Prochlorococcus marinus subsp. pastoris str. CCMP1986: one gene and its partner. The protein of the gene in region 2 interacts with the protein of the main gene of each other region in a pairwise test. Links are inferred from orthologs where the notes say so. Each region holds a gene or a part of one and is shown on either strand. Other genes may lie near its edges.

Region 1 (4,509 bases), 1.2 Mb from region 2 along the record:
ATTGTAATAGGATAAATTTTTTAGAGGAAAAACAATTATGCTCAAACTTTTGTTGGGAGACCCGAATACACGAAAGTTAAAGAGATATCAACCAATGGTTGAAGAAATAAACTTATTAGAAGAAGACGTATCCATATTAACTGATGATGAATTGCGGAATGAAACTCATAATCTTAAATCAAATATTTCATCAGAGTTAAATATTAAAAAACAAAAGGAACTATTAGAAGAAACGTTACCAAAAGCTTTTGCAATCGTCAGAGAAGCAAGTAAAAGAGTTTTAGAAATGCGTCATTTTGATGTGCAATTAATTGGTGGGATGGTTCTCCATGAAGGACAAATTGCTGAGATGAAAACTGGAGAAGGTAAAACTCTCGTTGCAACGCTACCATGTTATCTCAATGCTTTAACTGGTAAAGGTGTACATGTTGTTACCGTGAACGACTACTTAGCTCGAAGAGATGCTGAGTGGATGGGACAAGTGCATCGTTTTTTGGGCTTATCAGTTGGTCTAATTCAGCAAGATATGAGTCCTGCTGAAAGAAAAAAAAACTATGCATGTGACATAACCTATGCCACTAATTCTGAATTAGGTTTTGATTATTTGAGAGATAACATGGCTACTGAAATCGAAGAAGTAGTTCAAAGAAAATTTAATTATTGCGTTATAGATGAAGTAGATTCAATTTTAATTGATGAAGCAAGAACTCCTCTAATAATTTCTGGTCAAATAGAAAGGCCACAAGAAAAATATCAAAAAGCGGCAGAATTATCATTGTCTCTAATTAAGGCGAAAGAGTTGAGTAAAGATGGAATTGATCCAGAGGGTGATTATGAAGTTGATGAAAAACAACGTAGTTGTATATTAACTGATCAAGGATTTGCTAAATGTGAAGAGGCCTTGAAGGTTAATGATTTATACGATCCTAAAGATCCTTGGGCTCATTACATTACTAATGCATTAAAAGCTAAAGAATTATTCGTTAAAGATGTAAATTACATCATTAAAAAAGATGAAGCAGTAATAGTTGATGAATTTACTGGAAGGGTTATGCCTGGAAGAAGATGGAGTGATGGACAACATCAGGCAATCGAAGCAAAAGAAGGTCTTAAAATTCAACCTGAGACCCAAACATTAGCATCTATAACGTATCAGAACTTTTTCCTTTTATATCCAGGATTAGCTGGTATGACAGGAACTGCAAAGACCGAAGAGGTAGAATTTGAAAAAACTTATAAATTAGAGTCAACAGTTGTTCCAACTAATCAGATAAGAAAAAGACAAGATTGGGCTGATCAAGTTTTTAAAACAGAGCTTGGAAAATGGAAAGCAGTTGCTAATGAGACAGCAGAAATACATAGGAACGGTAGACCTGTTTTAGTAGGTACAACAAGTGTCGAAAAAAGTGAGTTATTAAGTTCACTTCTTTTCGAGCAGCAAATCCCACATAATTTGCTAAATGCAAAACCAGAGAATGTAGAACGCGAGGCAGAAATCGTAGCTCAGGCTGGAAGATCTGGTGCCGTCACTATCGCAACAAATATGGCGGGAAGAGGAACTGATATTATTCTTGGTGGTAATAGCGACTATATGGCAAGGCTAAAATTAAAAGAGACTTTAATGCCCTTACTAGTTAAGCCAGATAATGAGCATAAACCGCCAATACCTCAACAAAGAAATTCAAAATCTGGGGGAGGATTTTCTGCAAATGTTGACTCAATTGCAAATAAAAATACTAAAAGCGGTGTAGACAGTCTTTTCCCATGTCAGTTAGGCGAAGATATTAAAAGAAAACTATCTTTATTATCCAATGAACTTGTAAAAAATTGGGGAGATAGAAGCTTAACTATTCTGGAATTAGACGATAAAATAGCTACTGCTGCTGAAAAAGCTCCAACTGAAGATAAACTAATACAATCTTTGAGAGAATCTTTATCAGAGGTGAAAAATGAATATGAAAAGGTATTAATTCATGAAGAAGAAAATGTTAGGAATGCTGGAGGTCTTCATGTCATAGGAACTGAAAGGCATGAGTCAAGAAGAGTTGATAATCAACTTAGAGGAAGAGCAGGTAGACAAGGAGATCTTGGAAGTACCAGATTCTTTTTATCTTTGGAAGATAATCTATTAAGGATATTTGGAGGAGATAGGGTAGCAAACCTAATGAACGCTTTTAGGGTAGATGAAGATATGCCTATTGAGTCAGGAATGCTTACTAGATCTTTAGAAAGTGCACAGAAGAAAGTCGAGACTTATTATTATGACATCAGAAAACAAGTTTTTGAATATGATGAGGTAATGAATAATCAAAGAAAAGCGGTTTATAATGAGAGATTAAGAGTTCTAAAAGGGAATGATTTGAAGAAACAAGTCATAGGGTATGGAGAAAGAACAATGGAAGAAATTGTAGAAGCTTATATCAATCCTGATTTACCTCCAGAAGAATGGGACATAGATCAATTGATTTCTAAAGTAAAAGAATTCATTTATTTATTAAATGATCTTAAATCAGAAGATGTTAGTGTCTTATCTATTGAAGAATTAAAAAATTATCTTCAAGAGCAATTACGTATTGCATATGATTTGAAGGAGGCTCAAATAGAGAAATTTCGTCCAGGTTTAATGAGGGAAGCTGAAAGGTTTTTTATACTTCAACAAATTGATAATTTATGGAGAGAACATCTTCAATCGATGGATTCTTTAAGAGAATCTGTAGGATTAAGAGGTTATGGTCAAAAGGACCCCTTGATTGAATATAAAAATGAAGGTTATGATATGTTTCTTGAAATGATGACTAATATGAGAAGAAATGTTATTTATTCAATGTTTATGTTTCAACCTAAAAGTGAAAAAGTAACTAATAATTAATTCGCAATTAGTTATCTCCTAAGAATTCTATTATTTCTTTGTCTTTTAGATTTTGTGCATTGCCAATTTTAGAAATATCATTAGATTCTGAATTTACCAAACATTGAAGGGTATTTTGTAGTTGAAGGATTTGGTTTTCAAGCTGATCTATTCTGTCCATTAAATTTTTGATTACATTAGCTTCAGCGTCTGGTAAAGCAGAGTGTGCTAAGGGATTAACTTTTACACCACTTTGATGAACTACTCTTCCTGGTATTCCAACAACAGTACTATTTTCTTCGACATTACGAACAACGACTGAACCTGCACCAATTCTAGTATTTTGCCCAATTATTATTGAGCCTAGAACTTTTGCTCCTGCCCCAACTACAACATTCTCCATTAATGTTGGATGCCTTTTGCCATGACTTTTACCAGTTCCTCCTAATGTAACTCCTTGATAAAGTAAGCAGTTATTACCAATTTCAGCTGTTTCGCCGATGACAACACCCATGCCATGATCTATAAAAACTTTTTCCCCGATTTTGGCACCTGGATGTATTTCTATTCCTGTTAATAATCTATTTAAATGACTTAATAATCTCGGAATTAAGGGTAACTTTAATAACCATAATTTATGGGTAAACCTATGAACGATAATTGATTGGAAACCAGGATAGCAAAGAAAAATTTCTAAAATTCCTCTTGCTGCAGGATCTCTCTCTCTTATTATTTCAATATCTGACTTGAAAGTTCTTAGCATGATGAATTAATTAATTACTCCTATCTCAGTTTTTAAATGATTTATAGTTTTTATGCTTAAATAATTTTTTGCACATATAATTTGTGGTACTCTCATCAACTGAGAACGATTTTTTAGCAGAGTATTTTCAATAACAGATAAACTAGGTCCATCGCAAACTATATGATTGGAAGCTTTTAAAAGGGCTAATAATCTATTACTGTTATCTGAGATGGTAGTCATGATTACTATATCACTTCCTCTCATGCTATGTATGATGATTTCTGCAGCTCTTAATAGGCCAGGACTGATGCTTACAATACCTACACAACTACCAGGTTTTAATTCTTTGATTATTTTTAATTCTTTCTGAAAGTCGCTCAAATCAACAGCAATAGCTCTAACCCTATATTGTTTTGCTAATTTTTCTAAGGGTTGTAAAAAATATCTACTTGTGACAATTGTCCCATTATTGGAGTTGCAAAGAACTTTTTCTAATTCTTCCATAGGGATAACTTCTACTGGTACGTTGATGTTAGGAGAGAGGTCTTCTGCAATTAACATAGAGGCACCTATATCTTCCCGAGGGGTACTAACTATTATTCTTGATCCACATTTAATGCGCCAATCAATTTCATTAGTCAACAGATTTCTTGTTTCTTGAAGAGTGCATCCAAGTTTGATTAATTTGTCAACTGCTTTTTTTGTCTCTAGAGCAGGAGTTGTATTTAAATTGTTTTTTGAATTAAAAGATTTTTTAAGATTATCTCTCACATAAATCCCTGATCCTGCTATCGCTTCAACCACTCCATCCGTTTCGAGTTGTCTATAAACTTTACTTATAGTATTGCGATGCAATCCTGTTTGCATAGCTAATTGTCTAGTACTAGGCAAGCGATGACCTGGAGGATAATATCTA
Region 2 (6,385 bases):
AAAAATTAAAGACTTTCAGCCAACTTTAATCTGGCTCGAAAGTCCAACAAATCCTCTTTTGAAAGTACTTGATATTAAACTTATTTGTGATGAAGCTAATAAGTACAAAATACCTGTTGTTCTAGATAATACCTTTTCTACAGCTCTTATTCAAAAACCTCTAGAACTAGGCGCAACACTATCTCTTATAAGTACAACAAAATTTATAAATGGCCATAGTGATGCACTTGGTGGAGCAGTCCTAACAAACAATGAGGAATGGAATAGTAAGATGCTTTTCTCTCAAAAAGCTTTAGGACTTCAACCCTCGCCTTTTGATACATGGTTAATTACAAGAGGGGTAAAAACTCTCCCTCTAAGAATCGAACAACAAACAAAAAGTGCAGAGATAATTTCTAAGGAAATTGCAAATCATAGAATAATTAGTAAAGTTTTTTATCCCTTTAATCAAAAACATCCACAATTTAATTTAGCAAAATCACAAATGAAATCTGGTGGTTCAATGATCACCCTTAAATTAAATTTAAACAAATCGGACACTTTTAAATTTTGTAAATCACTCAGATATTTCTCATTAGCAGAGAGTCTTGGTGGTGTTGAAAGTTTAATTTGCCACCCAGCAACAATGACTCATGCATCTGTTGATGACAAAACAAAAAACCTCCTAGGTATTGATGATTCACTTATAAGATTGTCGGTAGGTTGTGAAGATACAAATGATTTAATTTCAGATATCTTATTTGCCTTAAATAGATTCTAAAAAGTGAGGAATTTACTAAAAAATCCAATATGGAGAAGTTTAGAGTTGGGGTATTCGATTCCTGATAATGAACATGCTGTTTCTGTAGCTTTACCAACTTGGAAAGATGTAATTAATTATGAGGAAAAAAATCCAAAATGCATGGAATTGTTAAAGTCAATCTATCCTCGTTTTGGACTCAATCCTTTAGTAAAAAGATTATGTGAAAAGGTAAAAAAAGAAAGTCACTTAAATGATGTAGGTATCTGGCCTTATCCAAATGAAAGAATAGCTTTAAAAGCAAAAAAATACTGTGATAGAAATTCTTCTAAAGGATCTACATATATTGAAAGAAGGCATAATTTAGCTTTTTTAATTACTAGAGAATCAGCGAGCAAATATGCAAGATATTTTTGGCAACATACCGGTCTCGGTATATCTTCAAGAGCGGCTGCAATTGAATTGGGCCTAGAGGATTGCCCTTCGAAATCTTTAGCGATAGAAAGTTGTCAAAGAATAAAAGATAGAATTTCTAAGTTTACAAAAACAAACTCTAATGATGTTCACTTGACCTCATCTGGCATGTCAGCGTTATACACATCATTAGAAATAATATATAAATTATTTCCAGATAGACCTACACTTCAAATTGGTTTTCCATATGTAGATGTACTTAAATTACCAATGAATATCTTTCATGGAGCCAAGTTAATAACAGAAGAAAATTGCAAGGATATTGAATTAGAAATGATAAAAATAAATCCAGCAGCCTTGATAATTGAATTACCAAGTAATCCAATGCTCAAATGTGTGAACATAAAAAAAATTTCAGAAATAGCTAATAAATTAAATATACCTGTGATAGTTGACGATACTATTGGTTCAAATTTAAATATAAATTCTTTAGAACATGCAGATATCGTTTTCACTTCACTAACAAAAATCTTTTCCGGTAGCGGGGATATTCTTGCTGGGTCACTAATACTAAATCCAAAAAGCAGATGGATTGATCAGTTTAGAAATGCCGTAAATGAAGTCAACCTTCCAATGCTTTCAGATGGCGATATGGTTTCACTCGAAAAAGCTAGTAGAGATGTAAAACAAAGAGTTTTTGAGCAAAATAAAGCATGTTTAGAATTAAAAAAAAGATTAGAAAACCGTAAAGAGATCAAAAATATTTTCCATCCCGAAAATTGTCCTAATTTCAATTCCATACTTACTTCTGATGGGGGATATGGTTGCTTATTATCGTTTGAATTAAAAGGAGGTCTTGAGAAAGCTAAAAAGTTTTATGATTCTCTTCAAATATCAAAAGGACCTAGTTTAGGTACAAAATTTACCCTTGTATGTCCTTATGTTTTATTAGCTCATTATGACGAATTAGATTGGGTTGAAAGTTTTAACATTCCTTCGCACCTTATTAGAGTATCTGTTGGACTAGAAGATAAAGATCACTTATGGAGAGCCTTTTCTGAAGCATTAAATAATTTTTAAATACCTAGTATTTACCGTATAAAAACTTATGTACTCTTTTTATTAAATAATAGTTAGTATTAATATATATTTTTCAACATATAAATGGCAAAAATTTATGAGGACAACAGCTTTGCTATTGGAAACACTCCATTAGTAAAATTAAAATCAGTTACTAAAAACGCTAAAGCTACTGTATTAGCAAAAATTGAAGGTAGAAATCCTGCATATAGTGTTAAATGCAGGATTGGTGCAAACATGATATGGGATGCGGAGAAAAGCGGAAAACTTACAAAAGACAAAACTATCGTTGAACCTACCTCTGGAAATACTGGAATTGCCTTAGCTTTTACAGCTTCAGCAAGAGGTTACAAACTAGTCCTTACAATGCCAGAATCTATGTCTATTGAGAGGAGAAGGGTGATGGCAGTATTGGGCGCCGAAATTGTTTTAACAGAGGCTTCTAAAGGTATGCCAGGAGCAATTGCCAAAGCTAAAGAGATCGCAGAAAGTAATCCCTCTAAATATTTCATGCCAGGTCAATTTGATAATCCAGCAAACCCAGAAATTCATTTCAAAACAACTGGGCCTGAAATTTGGGATGATTGCGATGGTGAGATTGATGTTTTTGTTGCAGGGGTTGGAACAGGTGGAACAATTACAGGAGTTTCAAGATACATCAAACAAGAGAAGGGCAAGAATATTGTTTCTGTAGCAGTAGAACCATCACATAGCCCTGTTATTACACAGACAATGAATGGCGAAGAAGTTAAATCTGGACCACACAAAATACAAGGAATAGGCGCAGGATTTATTCCTAAAAACCTTGATTTATCAATTGTTGATAAAGTTGAGCAGGTTACTAATGATGAATCAATCGAGATGGCTCTTAGATTGGCAAAAGAAGAGGGGCTTCTCGTGGGAATATCTTGTGGAGCTGCTGCTGCTGCTGCTGTTAGATTAGCTGAGCAAGATGAATATGCAGGAAAAACTATAGTGGTTGTTTTACCAGATTTAGCTGAGAGGTATTTATCATCAATTATGTTTACCGAAGTTCCAAATGGAATAATTGAGGAGCCAGTTAAAGCTTAAATTTATTTTTTCACCAGAAATGAATCTGGTGAAATATACATAGCATCGCCATAAGAGAAGAATCTAAATTTTTCTCTTATGGCTTTTTTATAAAGATTTAGTAATCTTTCTCTACCAATCATTGCGCTTACTAGTAGTAATAATGAACTCTTTGGAAGATGAAAATTAGTTAATAATCCATCAACTACTTTGAATTTATAACCTGGCTTAATTACTAAATCAACATACTTATCTATAGGAATTAAGTCTCCCATTTCATACGAATAGCAACTTTCAAGAGCTCTTACACTTGTAGTTCCAATAGCTATTACTCTTCTGTCCGTTTTTTTTACTCTTTTTATTTCTTCTACGACTTCACTACTAACCCTGACCCACTCTTTATGAAGTTTTAAATTAGATAAATCTTCTTGATCAATTGGCTTAAATGTTCCATAACCTACATGCAAAGTAATTGGCATAACTAATATGCCTTTTTTTTTTAAATTTGAAATAAGACTTTTACTTAAATGTAATCCTGCTGTTGGAGCAGCAACTGCTCCAGGATTACTTGCATACTCAGTTTGATAACTATTTTCATGAAAAGATTCTTCTTCGGCGCTTTTTATATATGGAGGGAGGGGAGTTTCTCCATATATATCAAGGAGATTATTCATTGAAATTAGATCATTTATATTTTCTGGAAACTTGATAAATCTTCCTCCAGTTTCTTTATCAGTCCCAGAAATATGCAATTTTATATCTTTTGCCAAGGATGATTTTAAATTTAATTGACTGTTTATTTTTAACTTTTTAGCAGGCCTTGCTAAACATAGCCAAGTAGATTGATCTGCTTTCTCCAAAACTAATAATTCGACTAATTTCCCATTTTCTAATTCAACCTTTAACCTTGCTTTCATCACCTTCGTATCATTTACAACGACCAAATCACCCTTTCTAAGTTCGTCCAAGAGATTCTTTGTATATTTATTTGTTGTAAAGTCTTCTTCTAATGAACTATCTCTAACTATCATTAATCTAGATTCGTGCCTTACTTTAGAAGGTTTATTAGCAATTAATGTTTCATCAAGAATATAATCATAAGCTTCTAGCTTATGATCTATTTCTTCATTATGAATTTCAAAATTCAATTATATTTAGGCTACAAGTGTTTCTGGCTCGTTTTCAATGAGAGAAGACAAGTCTTTTAAGAATGATGCACCATCAGCACCATAAATTACTCTATGATCAGCGGTTAAGTTTACTTGCATTATTTTTTTAACAGATATTGAGCCATCATTATTAGCAACAACTGTTGGCTTCGATGATGCTATGGCTAAAATCGCACCTGTACCTGGTGGAAGTATTGCATCAAACCTGTCAACACCAAACATTCCTAAATTTGACAAAGTAAATGTTCCTGTTGAGTATTCATCTGGTTCTAATTGTTTTGCTCTAGATCTTTTCACAAGATCTTTCCACTCTCTAGATAATTCAAATAAATCAGTGTTACAAGGTTCTTTTAATACTGGAGTTATCAACCCTCCATCTTCCATAGCAACAGCCACAGCAATATTTATATTTTCTGGATAAGAAATTCCGTTTTCTGAAAAGCTTGAATTAACTTGGGGATGTTTTTTAAGTGTCTTTGCAACTGCCTTGACTAACAACGCAGTCATAGTAACTCCATTTTGCTTTACTTTCTTGTAAAAATTATCCAATTTATCAGTATTAATTGAATACCCAACTCTAAAACATGGAACATTTAAACTTGATTCCATATTCTTATTTACAGCTTTTTGAAGAGTATTAAATTGTACAGTTTCCCCGGGGTTTCCAAAACTATTCCCTAATGTCTCTGACTTGCTTTCGGCTTGAACATGAGGACTAGAAATACTGGCGGGAGAACTTCCCTCTCCTATCCATGGAATAGACACAGGTTGGCCATTTGCCTTCAATACATCATCAGCCTGAATCCTTCCATGAGGTCCTGATCCATGCACTTTTGCTAATTCGACTCCCATTGTAGAAGCAAGTTTTTTTGCCCTTGGAGATGCTATTACTCTTGAAGAATTATTACTAGTAGAGGCGTTAAATTGAATCTCATTAGAGGTAATTAGCACTTTTTCCCTTTTAATCTCGACTTCCTGCTCATTATTTTGAGGCACCTCTTTTTGCTTTTCTTCTTTTATTTCAGGTTTATTATTTGGTAATTCGAGTTGACCATCACTTGATACTTCAGTCTGTTTACCTTTATTTTGTTCTTGTATAGAAGCTATCTCATCCTGATTCTCTACAATAAGTCCAATGGTTTCACCAACTGGAGCAGTACTACCAGCTGGCATTAGTACTGCAGCAAGATATCCATCTTGAAAAGATTCAACATCCATATCAGCTTTATCTGATTCAACAACTAAAACAGATTCTCCTCTTTCAACTTTATCTCCAGGATTCTTTAACCATTCAACAATTTTGCCTTCAGTCATAGTAGAACTAAGAGCTGGCATAAATATTTCGTGAGACATACAAGATCAGTTATAGTAAGGGATCTGGTGGTGGTGTCTACAAAAGTGTCTACACTTTTCTACGTCAGACTCACTAAATCCGTGTTATTCATATTATACAAAAACAGGTTCTATAGGGAACCATAGAAGATTAAGAAAGTAATAAAAAGGATATCGAGTTACAGGTGGATTAGAGATCATTTGCACAAAAAAAGACCCCTATTTCTAGAGGTCTTTTTCTGGTTTTACCGAATCAAGTGTTTCCTTGTTTCCACTGTTTCAGTAAAAACTCTCCTACACACAACAATAAACTATTACATATATTTCTTTTTCGTGGAAGGGGGTGAGTAATATTACTTAATTGTCACATATGACAGTTATACCTCTTCAGACTTAATTGCATTAAAAAAACACCCAATTCTTAAGAATCGGAGTGTTTAGTGATCAGAAATTTGTATATGAGGAGTTTCTGATGTTATTAATCGAATGGAAAAGATTTCAATTCAATGTAGTGTTTACACACTATTTCTTTTCCCAGAATAAATAAAGGTTTGAAAATTGATTTTTAGTATCCACAATTGCGGTACATGTTGAGATTAAT

What was found.
Region 1: the proteins of cysK (region 2) and cysE interact in binary tests that used the Escherichia coli proteins (3 or more experiments, as listed by UniProt). The link is inferred for Prochlorococcus marinus subsp. pastoris str. CCMP1986 from one-to-one orthologs.

The regions. Positions count from the first base shown.
Region 1 is NC_005072.1:1,564,675-1,569,183, reverse strand. What follows is about bases 1,745-4,509. They hold cysE (serine O-acetyltransferase), read right to left. Parts: upstream 3,612-4,509; coding sequence 2,877-3,611; downstream 1,745-2,876. Other genes in these bases: TX50_RS08750 (GntR family transcriptional regulator), read right to left, coding at 3,618-4,509; secA (preprotein translocase subunit SecA), read left to right, coding at 1,745-2,869. Outside these bases: more of secA, read left to right, coding at 38-1,744.
Region 2 is NC_005072.1:383,090-389,474, reverse strand. The notes cover bases 1,416-4,310. They hold cysK (cysteine synthase A), read left to right. Parts: upstream 1,416-2,317; coding sequence 2,318-3,304; downstream 3,305-4,310. Other genes in these bases: queA (tRNA preQ1(34) S-adenosylmethionine ribosyltransferase-isomerase QueA), read right to left, coding at 3,307-4,310; TX50_RS02195 (PLP-dependent transferase), read left to right, coding at 1,416-2,233. In the rest of the region: TX50_RS02200 (trans-sulfuration enzyme family protein), read left to right, coding at 1-760; more of TX50_RS02195, read left to right, coding at 764-1,415; more of queA, read right to left, coding at 4,311-4,431; TX50_RS02180 (dihydrolipoamide acetyltransferase family protein), read right to left, coding at 4,438-5,805; TX50_RS02175 (hypothetical protein), read right to left, coding at 6,307-6,385.